DNA from 3 places in the Pseudoduganella sp. genome. Region 3 is predicted to be linked to each of the others. Evidence: predicted binding sites of a transcription regulator. Region 3 holds the regulator's gene; each other region holds the start of a gene.
What was found. The regulator NrdR, encoded in region 3, represses ribonucleotide reductase genes. The targets are predictions, from matches to a motif close to CACNANATNTNGTG.

Region 1: ACE3TQ_RS07565 (ribonucleoside-diphosphate reductase subunit alpha) is a predicted target of NrdR. The motif match lies at 2,793-2,806, and genes of this name have one in related genera.
Region 2: ACE3TQ_RS16610 (ribonucleoside triphosphate reductase) is a predicted target of NrdR. The motif match lies at 1,561-1,574, and genes of this name have one in related genera.

Annotation. Positions count from the first base shown of each region.
Region 1 covers NZ_JAYSCO010000011.1:1,017-5,655, forward strand. The annotation lists gene ACE3TQ_RS07565 (ribonucleoside-diphosphate reductase subunit alpha) at 1-2,759, opposite strand, end outside; gene ACE3TQ_RS07570 (sigma-54-dependent transcriptional regulator) at 3,107-4,600, opposite strand; gene ACE3TQ_RS07575 (PAS domain-containing sensor histidine kinase) at 4,597-4,639, opposite strand, start outside.
Region 2 covers NZ_JAYSCO010000035.1:24,134-28,772, reverse strand. The annotation lists gene ACE3TQ_RS16615 (CHASE domain-containing protein) at 1-1,460, shown strand, start outside; gene ACE3TQ_RS16610 (ribonucleoside triphosphate reductase) at 1,583-3,295, shown strand; gene nrdD (anaerobic ribonucleoside-triphosphate reductase) at 3,292-3,471, shown strand; gene ACE3TQ_RS16600 (anaerobic ribonucleoside-triphosphate reductase activating protein) at 3,464-4,171, shown strand; gene ACE3TQ_RS16595 (glutathione S-transferase family protein) at 4,173-4,639, opposite strand, start outside.
Region 3 covers NZ_JAYSCO010000007.1:5,583-10,221, reverse strand. The annotation lists gene ACE3TQ_RS04930 (pilus assembly protein PilX) at 1-180, opposite strand, end outside; gene ACE3TQ_RS04925 (PilW family protein) at 190-1,065, opposite strand; gene pilV (type IV pilus modification protein PilV) at 1,062-1,646, opposite strand; gene nrdR (transcriptional regulator NrdR) at 1,707-2,180, opposite strand; gene glyA (serine hydroxymethyltransferase) at 2,260-3,504, opposite strand; ZMP/ZTP riboswitch at 3,587-3,697, opposite strand; gene ACE3TQ_RS04905 (SDR family NAD(P)-dependent oxidoreductase) at 3,971-4,639, shown strand, end outside.

The sequences.
Region 1 (4,639 bases), on a different contig from region 3:
CGGGTGGTGGATTTCTCCATGTGCGACGCTGCAATAGTGCGCAGGTAGTAGGTGGTCTTCAGGCCACGCAGCCATGCCAGCTTGTAGGTCTCGTCCAGCTTCTTGCCGGAGGCGCCTGCCATGTAGATGTTCAGCGACTGCGCCTGGTCGATCCACTTCTGGCGGCGCGATGCGGCTTCCACCAGCCAGGTCGGCGACACTTCGAAGGCGGTGGCGTAGATGTCGCGCAGGTCTTGCGGGGCACGATCGATCTTGCTCAGGGAGCCGTCGAAGTACTTCAGGTCGGCGATCATCACCTCGTCCCACAGGTCGCGTGCCTTCAGGTCGCGCACCAGGTAGGCGTTGATCTCGGTGAACTCGCCGGACAGGTTGGACTTCACGTACAGGTTCTGGAAGGTCGGCTCGATGCAAGCGGACACGCCGATGATGTTCGAAATGGTCGCGGTCGGAGCGATCGCCACGCAGTTCGAGTTACGCATGCCGAACTTGGCGATGCGCTCGCGCACCGGGGTCCAGTCCATCGAGGACGACAGGTCCTGCTCCAGGTAGCCGCCGCGCTGTTCCGCCAGCAGGCGCACCGAGTCTTGCGGCAGGATGCCGCGCGACCACAGGGAGCCTTCGTACGATTCGTAACGGCCGCGCTCTTCCGCCAGCTCGGTCGACGCCAGGTAGGCGTAGTAGCACACCGCTTCCATCGAGGTGTCGGCGAAGTTCACCGCTTCCATCGAGGCGTATGGCACGCGCATCATGTGCAGGCAGTCCTGGAAGCCCATCACGCCCAGGCCGACCGGACGGTGGCGCATATTGGCGTTGCGTGCTTTCTCGACGGCGTAGTAGTTGATGTCGATCACGTTGTCCAGCATGCGCATCGCGGTGCGGATGGTCTTCTGCAGCTTGACGTGGTCGATCTTGCCTTCTTTCATGTGCGCCGGCAGGTTCACGGAACCCAGGTTGCAGACGGCGATTTCGTCGGCGTTGGTGTTCAGGGTGATCTCGGTGCACAGGTTCGAGGAGTGCACCACGCCCACGTGCTGCTGCGGCGAACGGATGTTGCACGGATCCTTGAAGGTGATCCATGGGTGGCCGGTTTCGAACAGCATGGACAGCATCTTGCGCCACAGGTCCAGCGCTTCGATCTTCTTGAACAGGCGCAGTTCGCCGTTGGCGGCCTTGGCTTCGTAGCCCAGGTAGGCTTCTTCGAATTCCTTGCCGAACTTGTCGTGCAGGTCAGGCACGTCGGATGGCGAGAACAGGGTCCAGGTGCCCTTTTCCATCACACGCTTCATGAACAGGTCCGGAATCCAGTTGGCGGTGTTCATGTCGTGGGTGCGGCGGCGGTCGTCGCCGGTGTTCTTGCGCAGGTCGAGGAATTCCTCGATATCCATGTGCCAGGTTTCCAGGTAGGCGCAGACCGCGCCCTTGCGCTTGCCGCCCTGGTTCACCGCCACGGCGGTGTCGTTCACCACTTTCAGGAACGGCACCACGCCTTGCGATTTGCCGTTGGTGCCCTTGATGTGGGCGCCCAGGGCGCGCACCGGGGTCCAGTCGTTGCCCAGGCCGCCGGCGAACTTGGCCAGCAGTGCGTTTTCCTTGATGGCGTCGTAGATGCCTTCCAGGTCGTCGGACACGGTGGTCAGGTAGCAGGAGGACAGCTGCGAACGCTGGGTGCCGGAGTTGAACAGGGTCGGGGTCGACGACATGAAGTCGAAGGTCGACAGCAGGTTGTAGAACTCGATGGCGCGCGCTTCGCGGTCGGTCTCGTTCAGGGCCAGGCCCATGGCGACACGCATGTAGAAGGCCTGCGGCATTTCGATGCGCACATCGCGCACGTGCAGGAAGTAGCGGTCGTACAGGGTTTGCAGGCCGATGTAGCCGAACTGCAGGTCGCGGTCGGCCACCAGGGCCTTGGCCAGCTTGGCCAGGTCGAACTTGCCCAGTTCTTCGTTCAGCAGTTCGGCGGCGATGCCTTTGGCGATGTACTGCGGGAAGTACTCGATGTAGGCGGCGGCGGCGCCGGCTTGCGGCACTTCCTTGCCGAATACTTCCTTACGGATGGTGTGCAGCAGGATGCGCGCGGTCACTTGCGAGTAGGCCGGGTCCTTTTCCATCAGCGCGCGGGCAGCCAGGATGGCGGACTTGTGCAGTTCTTCGACCGGCACGCCGTCGTACAGGTTCTTCACGGTTTCGGCCAGGATGGCGTCGGCATCGACGTGCTTTTCCAGGCCCTTGCAGGCGGCGCCGATCAGGTCGCGCACTTCCTGCATGACCAGCGGACGGGACACGCCGTTCTCGGTCACATTGATCTGTGGTTCTGCGGTCGCGGAGGCACCGGCTGCCTCTTTCTTCAGGCGGCGTTCTTCCATGTGCTTGGCGCGGTACAGCACGTAGGAACGCGCCACATCGTGTTCGCCCGAGCGCATCAGGGCCAGTTCCACCTGGTCTTGCACGTCTTCGATATGGAAGGTGCCGCCGGCTGGCTGGCGGCGCATCAGGGCGGCCACCACATTGTTGGTCAGCTCTTCCACCAGCTCGCGGATGCGGGCGGAGGCCGCACCCTGGCCGCCGTTCACCGCCAGGAACGCCTTGGTCATGGCCACGGCGATCTTGGATGGCTCGAACGCAACCACGGCGCCGTTGCGGCGGATGATGCGGTAATCGGCCATCTGGGCGGCGGAAACAGCGACGCCGCCGGCGGTTTCACCAGCGGAAACAGGCACTTGTGGCGCCTGGGTGATGGAAATGTCTTGAGTAGATTGCATTTATGCTCCGCGTATTCAGTATTTGTTTATGACCACTATATCTAGTGAACCATCGAATTCTGTCCACTAATTGTAGTGAGACGGACCGGTTCGTACAAGATGAAATTTTTTCGTTTCGACCACGATTTCTTATTGACTTTTGCATTCCCCGATCAACACAGGCGATCGGCGGTGAGCGAGCACTAACACAGCTTTTTGTTTGCTGATTTAGTATGCAATGTTGCAGCGCAGCAGGGAGTTGTGCGTTGGCAAAAACGCTACAACAATGAAGGGAATTTCGCGGCGGACCGGGATTATAGTCGAAACCGCGGACCGGGGTCGCGCCGCCGGTCCGCCGCCCGGGACCCCTAACTCGGGTCCTGGATGTTCAGTTTCTGCATCTGGTAGCGCAGCTGGCGGAAGCTGATGCCCAGCAATTGGGCAGCCTGGGTGCGGTTGTAGTTGGTTTGCGCCAGGGCGCGCGTGATGATGTCGCGCTCGACCGCTTCCAGGTAGGCCGGCAGGTTGCTGGGCAGGACGTCGAACACCGGCAGCGGCGGCATGCCGGGATCGCCGCCGGCACCGGCCTGCCCGGCTTCGTCGGCCTCCGGCGCAGCCGGCGCGCTGGCCGGGGCCGGGGCGCCCGGTGCGGCAGCGATGGGCGCTGCCACGGCCGGGGACGGCGCCGGCGCGGCGGCGGGCGGCGGCAGCGTGCCGCCTTTCAGCGCCAGGTCCTCGGCGGAAATCACGCCATCGTTGGAGAAGGCCAGCGCGCGCTCGAGGATGTTTTCCAGCTCGCGCACATTGCCGGGGAAGCTGTAGCCCTTCAGCACTTCCAGCACGCCCGGACCCAGCACGGCCTTGTGCTCGAAGGTGCCCAGGCGCGCCAGGATGGCGTCGATCAGCTCATCCAGGTCGTCCAGCCGCTCGCGCAGCGGCGCCAGGCGCAGCTCGATCACGTTCAGGCGGTAGAACAAGTCCTGCCGGAACAGGCCGTCCTCCACCAGTTTTTCCAGGTTCTTGTGGGTGGCGCTGATGATGCGCACGTCGACCGGTTCCTCCGAGGTGGCGCCGATCTTGCGCACGCGCCGCTCCTGGATGGCGCGCAGCAGCTTGACCTGCATGGCCAGCGGCAGGTCGGCCACCTCGTCCAGCATCAGGGTGCCGCCGTTGGCGGCCTGGAAGAAGCCGTCGCGCTCGTCGGCGGCGCCGGTGAAAGCGCCCTTGCGGTAGCCGAAGAACTCGGCCTCCATCAGCGCTTCCGGGATGGCGCCGCAGTTGACGGCAATGAAAGGCTTGTCGGCGCGCGAGCTTTGCGCGTGAATTTCGCGCGCCGCCAGTTCCTTGCCGCTGCCCGACTCGCCGTTGATGGCGATCGGCGCCATCGAGCGCGCCAGGCGCGCGATCTGTGCCCGCAGCGACTGGATCGCCGCCGAACTGCCGCGCAGGCGGCTGGTCTGCGGGCCGCGCGCCGGGGCGGCCGCCGGGGCCTGGTCGGTCAGCTTGAGCGCAGACTGCACCAGCACGCGCAGCTGGTCCAGCTGCACCGGCTTGCTGACATAGTCGAAGGCGCCGGCCTTCAGCGCCACCACGGCGTTGTCGGCGCTGCCAAAGGCGGTCACCACCGCGATCGGCACGTTCTTGCCGCTGGCCGTCACTTCGCGCACCAGTTCCAGGCCAAGGCCGTCGGGCAGGCGCATGTCGGTCAGCACCAGCTGGTACTCTTTTTCGGCAAACAGCTGGCGCGCTTGCTGCAGGGTTTCTGTGCTGTCCACGTCCAGCCCCATCTTCAGCAAGGTGATTTCCAGCAGTTCGCGCAGGTCGGCTTCGTCGTCAACGACCAGGACACGTGGAGAAGTCATGTATTTTTCGCAAATGTAATTACAAAGCGGCCGCTCGAC
Region 2 (4,639 bases), on a different contig from region 3:
TGACGGCGAAGATCCCGCTCGATGTAGGCGAGCGGCGCTGGACCATGAGCTTCGAAGGGCACGAGGGCGCGCGTTATGGCCGCGACTATGTGCTGATTTCCGTGATCGGTTTGGCCGGCTTTGTGATCAGCGCCCTGATCGGCGCGCAGATCATGACCCTGCAGCGGCGCCGCGTGCTGGCGCAAAAGCTGCGCGTGACGGCGGACGAGCTGCGCGCCTTGCAGGACAGTGCCATCGTCGGCATTGGCCTGATCGTGGACGGCGTGATCGTGCGCTGCAACAGCGGACTGGAAGAGATGATGGGCTACCAGGCGGGCGAGCTGGCCGGGCGTTCCAGCTCGGTCCTGACGGCCGGCCACGGCGACCCGTTTGCCATTGGCCCCGAGGGCGGCAACATGCACTTCGAGCTGGAGCTGGTGGGCGCCAACGGCAAGAAGCTGTGGTGCATGGTGAATGGCCGCATGCTGGACCCGAAGGATGCGCGCAAGGGCTGCGTCTGGGTCATCATCGACATCACCGAACGCAAACAGACCGAGGCGGCGCTGGTCGATACCAAGCATGGCCTGGAGCGCAGCCTGACCGAGCTGGCGCTGCAAAAGGCCAATGTGGAGAACGCGCACAAGGACCTGTCGGCGGTGCTGCTGACGCTGAAGCAGGCGCAGGCCAGCCTGATCACCTCCGAGAAGATGGCGTCGCTCGGTGCGCTGGTGGCGGGCATTGCGCATGAACTCAATACGCCGATCGGCAACAGCCTGCTGACAGCGACGGCGCTGAGCGATATGTGCCGAGATTTCGAGCGCCAGCTGGGCGAGGGCGGCATCAAGCGCTCCGCGCTCGACACGCATTTGAAGGATGCGCGCATGGCCTGTTCCATCATCACCAATTCGCTGACGCGGGCGGCGGACCTGATCCATTCGTTCAAGCAGGTGGCGGTGGACCAGACGTCCGACAAGCGCCGCTCGTTCAACCTGTACGGGGTGGTGCACGATACGCTGGCCACCTATTCGGCCCAGCTGCGGCGCGCCAACTGCGAAGTCAAGGTGAACATGCCGGAGACGCTGAGCTTCGTCTCTTATCCCGGCAGCGTGGGCCAGGTGCTGAGCAACCTGATTCAGAACGCCCTGATGCACGCGTTCGAAGGCCGCGAGCAGGGACACATCACGATCAGCGTGGGCGAGGTGGACGAGGCGTCGGTGGAATTGCGCTTCGCCGACGACGGCGTGGGCATGAACCCGCGCACCCTGCACCAGATTTACGATCCCTTCTTCACCACCAAGATGGGGCAGGGCGGCTCCGGGCTGGGCATGAATATCGTGTACAACCTGGTGACCGGCATCCTGCGCGGCACCATCCACATCGAATCGGAACAGGGCAAAGGGACCACCGTCATCCTCACGCTGCCGCGCAAGGTGCCGGCGCGGGAAGAGATGTCCGAACACGACCTGCTGCATATGCAGTAGCGCCAGCGGCGGCGCCGGACTTAATCTGGATCAAGAAAATCAAATAATCGCCGCGGCGCAGGGTATCCTCACTACATTTAGTGTGTAATATTTCGTTTCGCACAATATGTAGTGGTGAAAACATGAAATCCAAGACCACGGTGGACGTCGAATCGTCGATCAACGAATACCTGCAGCAGCTCGACTGGCGTGTAAACGCCAACGCCAACCAGGGCTATTCCCTGGGCGGCATGATCCTCAACATCTCCGGGAAAATGGTCGCCAACTACTGGCTCGATCACGTTTATCCGCCGGAGGTGGGGCAGGCGCACCGCAACGCCGACCTCCACATCCACGACCTGGACATGCTGGCCGGCTACTGCGCCGGCTGGTCGCTGCGCACCTTGCTGAACGAAGGCTTGAACGGCGTGCCGGGCAAAGTGGAGTCGGGTCCGCCCAAGCATATGTCCAGCGCGATCGGCCAGATCGTGAACTTCCTCGGCACGCTGCAGAACGAGTGGGCCGGCGCGCAGGCGTTCAGTTCTTTCGATACCTATATGGCGCCCTTCGTGCGCAACGACGGGCTCACGTACGAGCAGGTGCGCCAGTACATGCAAGAGCTGATCTACAACCTGAACGTGCCTTCGCGCTGGGGCACCCAGACCCCGTTCACCAACCTGACCTTCGACTGGACCTGTCCGGAAGACCTGCGGGAGCAGGTGCCGCTGATCGCCGGCCGGGAAATGCCCTTCACGTACGGCGACCTGCAGGCCGAGATGGACATGATCAACCGCGCCTACATCGAGGTGATGATGCAAGGCGACGCGAAGGGGCGCGCCTTCACCTTCCCGATCCCGACATACAACATCACGCCCGACTTCGACTGGCACAGCCCGAACGCGCAGCTGCTGTTCGAGATGACGGCGCGCTATGGTTTGCCGTACTTCCAGAACTTCGTGAATTCGGAACTGAAGCCGAACATGATCCGTTCCATGTGCTGCCGTCTGCAGCTGGACTTGCGCGAGCTGCTCAAGCGCGGCAACGGCCTGTTCGGCTCCGCCGAGCAAACCGGTTCGCTGGGCGTGGTCACGCTCAATTGCGCCCGCCTCGGCTACCTGCATGCGGGCGATGAAGCGGCGCTGCTGGCCCGCGTGGACCAGCTGCTCGAGCTGGGCAAGGCCAGCCTGGAAATCAAGCGCGCGCTGATCCAGCGCCTGATGGATGGCGGCCTGTTCCCGTACACCAAACGCTATCTCGGCACCTTGCGCAACCACTTCTCGACGCTGGGCGTGAACGGTGTCAACGAGATGATCCGCAACTTCACCGGCGACCGCGAAGACATCACCACGGAAGCGGGCGCCGCGCTGGCGCTGCGGCTGCTGGACCATATCCGCGCGCGCATGCTGGAATTCCAGGAGGAGACCGGCCATATGTACAACCTGGAGGCGACGCCGGCGGAAGGCACGACCTACCGTTTCGCCAAGGAAGACCGCGCGCGCCTGCCGCACATCCTGCAGGCCGGCACGCCGGAGATGCCGTACTACACCAACTCGTCGCAGCTGCCGGTCGGCTTCACCGACGATCCGTTCGAAGCGCTGGAGCGGCAGGACGAGCTGCAAAGGAAGTACACCGGCGGCACCGTGCTGCACCTGTACATGAGCGAGCAGGTGTCCAGCGCCGATGCCTGCCGCCGCCTGGTGCAGCGCGCGCTGGGCCGCTTCCGCCTGCCGTACATCACCGTCACGCCGACGTTCTCGATCTGCCCGAAACACGGCTACCTGAGCGGCAAGCACGAATTCTGTCCCAAGTGCGATGAAGAGATCATCGCACGCAAACTTCTCAAGGAGATCGCATGACCAAGCACGACACCCATCCATCGCCGGCCATCCAACTCAGCGACGAGGAACGCCAGCCCTGCGAAATCTGGACGCGCGTGATGGGCTACCACCGCCCGTACTCGTCCTTCAACATCGGCAAGAAGGGCGAGTTCCGCGAGCGCACCTGTTTCGTCGAGCGGCCGGACAATGGCTGAACGCGGGCTCAAGGTCGGCGGCTATGCGCGCTTCACGTCGACCGACTATCCGGGCGAGCTGGCGGCCGTGGTCTTTGTCCAGGGCTGCCCCTGGCGCTGCGGCTATTGCCACAACCCGCACCTGCAGCCGCGCGCCAGCGAGGGGCTGATGCCCTGGCAGGATGTGCGCACCTTCCTGGCCAGCAGGGCCGGCCTGCTGGACGCCGTGGTCTTTTCGGGCGGCGAGCCGACGCTGGACCCGGCGCTGGAGGACGCCATGCGCGAGGTGAAGGCGCTCGGCTTCAAGATCGGGCTGCATACGGCGGGCATCTATCCCGAGCGCCTGCGTTCGGTGCTGCCGCTGCTGGACTGGGTCGGCCTCGATATCAAGACCTCGTTCGACGCCTACGATGAACTGACCGGCGTCCCCGGCAGCGCCGTCGCCGCGCAGGCCGCGGCAAGCCTGATCCTGGCCAGTGGCGTGCCCTATGAGTTCCGCACCACGGTGCACCCCAGCCTGACCACGCCCGCCCACCTGACGGCGCTGACGCGGCAGATCGCCGGCATGGGCTGCACCAGCTATGCTTTGCAGGATTTCCGTTCCACCGGTTGCCGCACGCAGGACGTGCTGAACCTGGGCCACCCGGCCGCGCTGGACGATGCGTTGGTCGCTCAGGTGAAGGCGCGCTTCCCGCAATTCATCCTGCGCAAGGCGGAGTAGCTTAAAAGCGCCGCGCCCAGAGCTCCTGCAGGCGCCGATCGTCGTCGACCAGCCGGATGGCGCGGGCCATGTTCGGCGCCTCGGCATAAAAGCGTTCGCGCCAGGGGCCGAAGCGCGAGACGACCGCCACGTACAGGTCAAGCACGCCAAGGCGCCCGCCCAGCAGGTAGGGGGCGGGCTGTATTTGCGCATCCATGGCCTGCCAGCAGAAGGCAATGCGCTCATGGACTGCGTTCACCACATCGTCCCGCGCAGACGGGGGGGCGCCGATGCGCCCGACGTCCGGCTTGATCCAGTGCAGGGAGTAGATCGCCGACGAGACGAAGAACATCCAGCGCAGGAACTGCCCGCGCATCGGATCGTCCAGGCGCGGCGCCAGCCCTGCCGCAGGATGCGCATCCGCCAGGTGGACCAGGATCGCCGCGCTTTCGGTCAGTGTCTCGCCGTTCGGCAGCAGCAGGGTCGGAA
Region 3 (4,639 bases):
TTCTGCATCCATCATGGCATCCTCCGCAGCCTGGAAGGCGATCAAGCGGTCACGCTCAGCGCGGGCGGCCTTCTCGCCCAGCATGGCGGTGTGCGCCGCCGACGCCCCCAGCGTCAAGGCGGCAAGCAGCAGCAGGAACGTGACGGGAAGCGTGACGCCGCGCTGCTTGTAGTGGCGCATGGCAGGCTCCTAAGGATTGCGCAGCGCGACCGTAGTACCGAAGATGCGGCGCGCACGGTGCCGCATTGCCGGCGGCAGGCTCGCCTCATCGACCAACGCGGCCGCATCGTCGCCCGGCAGCAGCGCATAACTGGATAGCAGCGGGCCCGGACGGGAGCCGCGCTCGCCGTGCAAGAGCAAAGCGATACGGACGCTGGCAACGCGACGCCAGTTGGGCTGCAAGGCTTGCTCCGCCGGCGGCAAGGCGGCATCGCGCGCATCGATGGCGCTGGCGGTGAGGTAGAGGTTGGGGATGCCGTCGCGCGGCGTATCCGTATCCAGGCCATACAGGACATGGAAGGCATCCACCCCGCGCAGCACGGCGTCGGCACCCCAGCTATGTTCACTCTTGTATTTACAGCGCAGTTCCGCCACCCCGTCGCTGGCCTTGGCGACGTAGAAAATGCTCCAGGCCCACTCTCCCGGATCGGCAGGAAAGCCGGCGCAATTGAGCATCGCGCTGCCCGCCTTGGCGCCCGCGCCCGCAATGGCCGCGGACGAAAAGCGGATGGCCAGTACATCGCTACCGTTCACCGATGGTTGCGGCGTCCCCATCCCCGCCGCACCTGTGGCCACGCTGGCATCGTCGCGCCCCTCCACCGCCAGCGGAGGCAACGGGCCTGCAACCGCGTCGGGTTCGCCGGGAAAACCGGCCTGGCGCACAGCCTGGCCGATGATGGCAAGGGCGAACCGGCCATTGTCGTCGATGCGCGTATTGGCCCCGTTGAACTGGAAATCCTGGTTGGAGGCATGCAGCAGCGTCGCCGCCACCAGGGTAACAAGGAGACTCAAGGTCATGGCGATGACAACTTCGGCCACGGCCACGCCGCGCTGACGGCGCCTCATGGCTCGCCTCCGGTCGGCGGCGCGTCGGGCGAAGCCTCAGGCGCAGGGCCGGGCGGCGCACCGGGCGCCGACGCCGCAACGCGCAAGGCGAACTGCGGCACGGTGCTCCCCGCCTGCTGGCTGCGCCAGCCGATCTTGATGGCGATGGGTGCCTCCGCGCCTCCGCTGCAAGCCCACTGCATCGCGGCGGCGCCATCGCGGCAAACGACGGCGCGGGCGGACGGCAGGCTGGCCTGGAGATGCAAGCGGAACTCATCCAGCTCGCGCTGCACGAGGGCCGCCGCATCGCAGGGCGCATCGCTACAGGCGCCCGGCGCAGCCGCCTCCCCCGGCACCGGACCAGGCGCCGCCAGTGCCGCATCGAATTCAAAGCCAAGGTAGGCGGAGGACTGCGTAGCGTTGGCCCGGATGCGGTCCGCGAGCGTGGCAGCCGCTTGCAGGGCTTCGGTCTGCAAGGCCGACTCCTGGCGCGTGCGCATGGCGTGTGCCTGCATCGCCAGCGCGCCGACCAGCCCCACGGCCAGCAACAGCACAGCGACCAGCACTTCCACCATAGTGAATCCCGCAGTTGGACGACGCATGGCGCAGCCCTCCCCTGCTGTTCACATTAGCCAGCAGCGGTCACGCGGATTTGAGGAATATCAAGCCTTGGGATTGAGCTCTTGACCGTCGCCAACTTCTTCGATCGCATCCTGGAATTCCGCCAGGTCCTCGAAGTTTTTGTAGACGGAAGCAAAGCGGATATAGGCCACTTTGTCGAGACGCTTCAGCTCAGCCATGACGAGTTCGCCGACGTAGACCGAATCGACCTCACGCTGGCCGCTGGTCAGCAGCTTCTCCTCGATCGACGCCACCGCCTTATCGACCGACTCCGCCGCCACCGGACGCTTGCGCAGGGCCAGCATCAGGCTGGCGCGCAGCTTATCGGCCGAATACTCGGTACGGCTGCCGTTCTTCTTGACCACATAAGGCATGGTCAGCTCGATGCGTTCCCAAGTGGTGAAACGCTTATCGCAATTGACGCAGCGCCGGCGCCGCTTGATGGCGTCCCCCTCCTCCGACACGCGGGTGTCGAGGACCTGGATATCATCGTGCTGGCAGAACGGGCATTTCATGGGATAGAGCGTCTCTTATTATGTAATGAAAAAGCGCCGGACCTTGCGATCCGGCGCCTTGATAGTACCAACCGCCCGCTTAGGCGTAAACAGGGAATTTATCAGCCAGCACCTTCACAGCCGCTTTCACGCGCTCGATGGTTGCTGCGTCGTGCGGGTTATCCAGCACGTCGGCGATCAGGTTACCCACCTGCTCCGCCTCGGCTTCCTTGAAGCCACGGGTGGTGAAGGCTGGCGAACCCAGACGGATGCCGGAAGTCACGAATGGCTTCTGCGGATCGTTCGGGATACCGTTCTTGTTGCAGGTCATGTGCGCCTGGCCCAGGATCGCTTCCGCTTCCTTACCGGTCAGGTTCTTGGCGCGCAGGTCGACAAGGAACACGTGCGACTCGGTGCCGCCGGACACGATGCGCAGGCCGCGCTTGATCAGGGTCTTGGCCAGCACGTCAGCGTTCTTCACCACTTGCTGCTGGTAGGCCTTGAACTCTGGCGACAGGGCTTCCTTGAACGCCACCGCCTTGCCAGCGATCACGTGCATCAGCGGGCCACCCTGGATGCCTGGGAAGATTGCCGAGTTGATGATCTTCTCGTGCTCCGCCTTCATCAGGATGATGCCGCCGCGCGGACCGCGCAGGGACTTGTGGGTGGTGGAGGTTACGAAGTCAGCGTGCGGCACTGGGTTCGGATACAGGCCGGCGGCGATCAGGCCAGCGTAGTGGGCCATATCGACCATGAAGTAGGCGCCGACAGCCTTAGCGACTTTGGAGAAACGCTCGAAATCGATCTTCTTCGAGAAAGCCGACGCGCCAGCGATGATCAGCTTAGGCTTGTGCTCTTTGGCCAGGGCTTCCATGGCGTCGTAATCGATATCCTCTTCCGGGGTCAGGCCGTAGGAAACGACGTTGAACCACTTGCCGGACATATTCAGGCCCATACCGTGGGTCAGGTGACCGCCTTCGGCCAGCGACATGCCCATGATGGTATCGCCCGGCTTCAGCACGGCAAAGAACACGCCCTGGTTAGCCTGGGAACCCGAGTTAGGCTGCACGTTCGCCGCTTCCGCGCCGAACAGCTGCTTCACGCGGTCGATGGCCAGCTGTTCCACGACGTCGACGTTTTCGCAGCCACCGTAGTAACGCTTGCCTGGATAGCCTTCCGCATACTTATTGGTCAGCTGGGAGCCCTGGGCTTCCATCACGGCTGGCGAAGTGTAGTTCTCCGAAGCGATGAGCTCGATATGGTCGTGCTGGCGCTTGTTCTCGTTCTGGATAGCGGCAAACAGCTCCGCGTCAACGTTGGCGAGGGTGTGATCTTTTGCGAACATGAAATTACTCCAGTTTTTTAAGGCAGATTGGATCGAATCGGGAGCCAAAAAGTGACAGGGCAGCCGAAACGCACGTTTCCATCGTGGCTGCCCAGGCGAACGGCTGTTTGAGATCTCACGTTCCCCGGTGGTTGCCCACCTCTCACCAGCAGCGCAAGCGCCAGCTAGTTTTTCGCCAGTTACGTGAGACAGTAATGGAGCCAAGATTGTAAGTTAAGTAGCAGATAACGGCAACGGTTGTGCCGTTTTCCCCGGAAAACCGCCCCAAACCAGTGCCCAAACCAGTGCCAGGTCTGTCATTCGGACAGCTAGCGCTATCCTTTGATCTTTCTCAATACGCAAAAATGGCCTGAAACGCGTATTGAGAAAGATCAAAGAATTGGTCTGGCTGTCCGAATGACAGACCTGGCACCGGTTTTGGCCGGTTTTGGCCTACAATCAGCGCTTCAATATTGGGAGTTCGACCATGATCGTGTTAGTTACCGGCGCTACCGCTGGTTTTGGCGCCGCGATGGCGCGCGTTTTTGTGCGGAATGGGCATCGCGTTATCGCGGCTGGGCGCCGGACTGAGCGCTTGGAGGCGCTGGCGGCGGAATTGGGTCCGAACTTGTTGCCGGTTAAGTTGGATGTGACCGATAAGTCGGCTATCCTGGCCGCCCTGGCTTCCCTGCCCGCTGATTGGCGTGAAGTCGATGTGCTGATTAATAACGCTGGCCTGGCCTTGGGCGTGAAGGGGGCGCATGAGGCGCCGCTGGAGGATTGGGAAACCATGATCGCCACCAATTGCACCGGCCTCGTCACCATGACCCATGCCTTGCTGCCGGATATGGTGGCGCGCGGCCGTGGCACCATCATCAACCTGGGCTCGGTGGCTGGCCATTACCCGTATCCGGGCGGTAACGTGTATGGGGCGACCAAGGCTTTTGTGGAACAGTTCACCCTGAACCTGCGCGCCGATTTGATCGGCACCGGGGTGCGGGCGACCAATATCGCGCCGGGCCTGTGCGGTGGCACCGAGTTTTCCAACGTGCGTTTGAAGGATGATGCGGCGGCGGCGAAAGTCTATGAGGGCACGACGCCGCTTACGGCTGACGATATTGCAAATACTGCTTACTGGATTGCAACTTTACCGCCA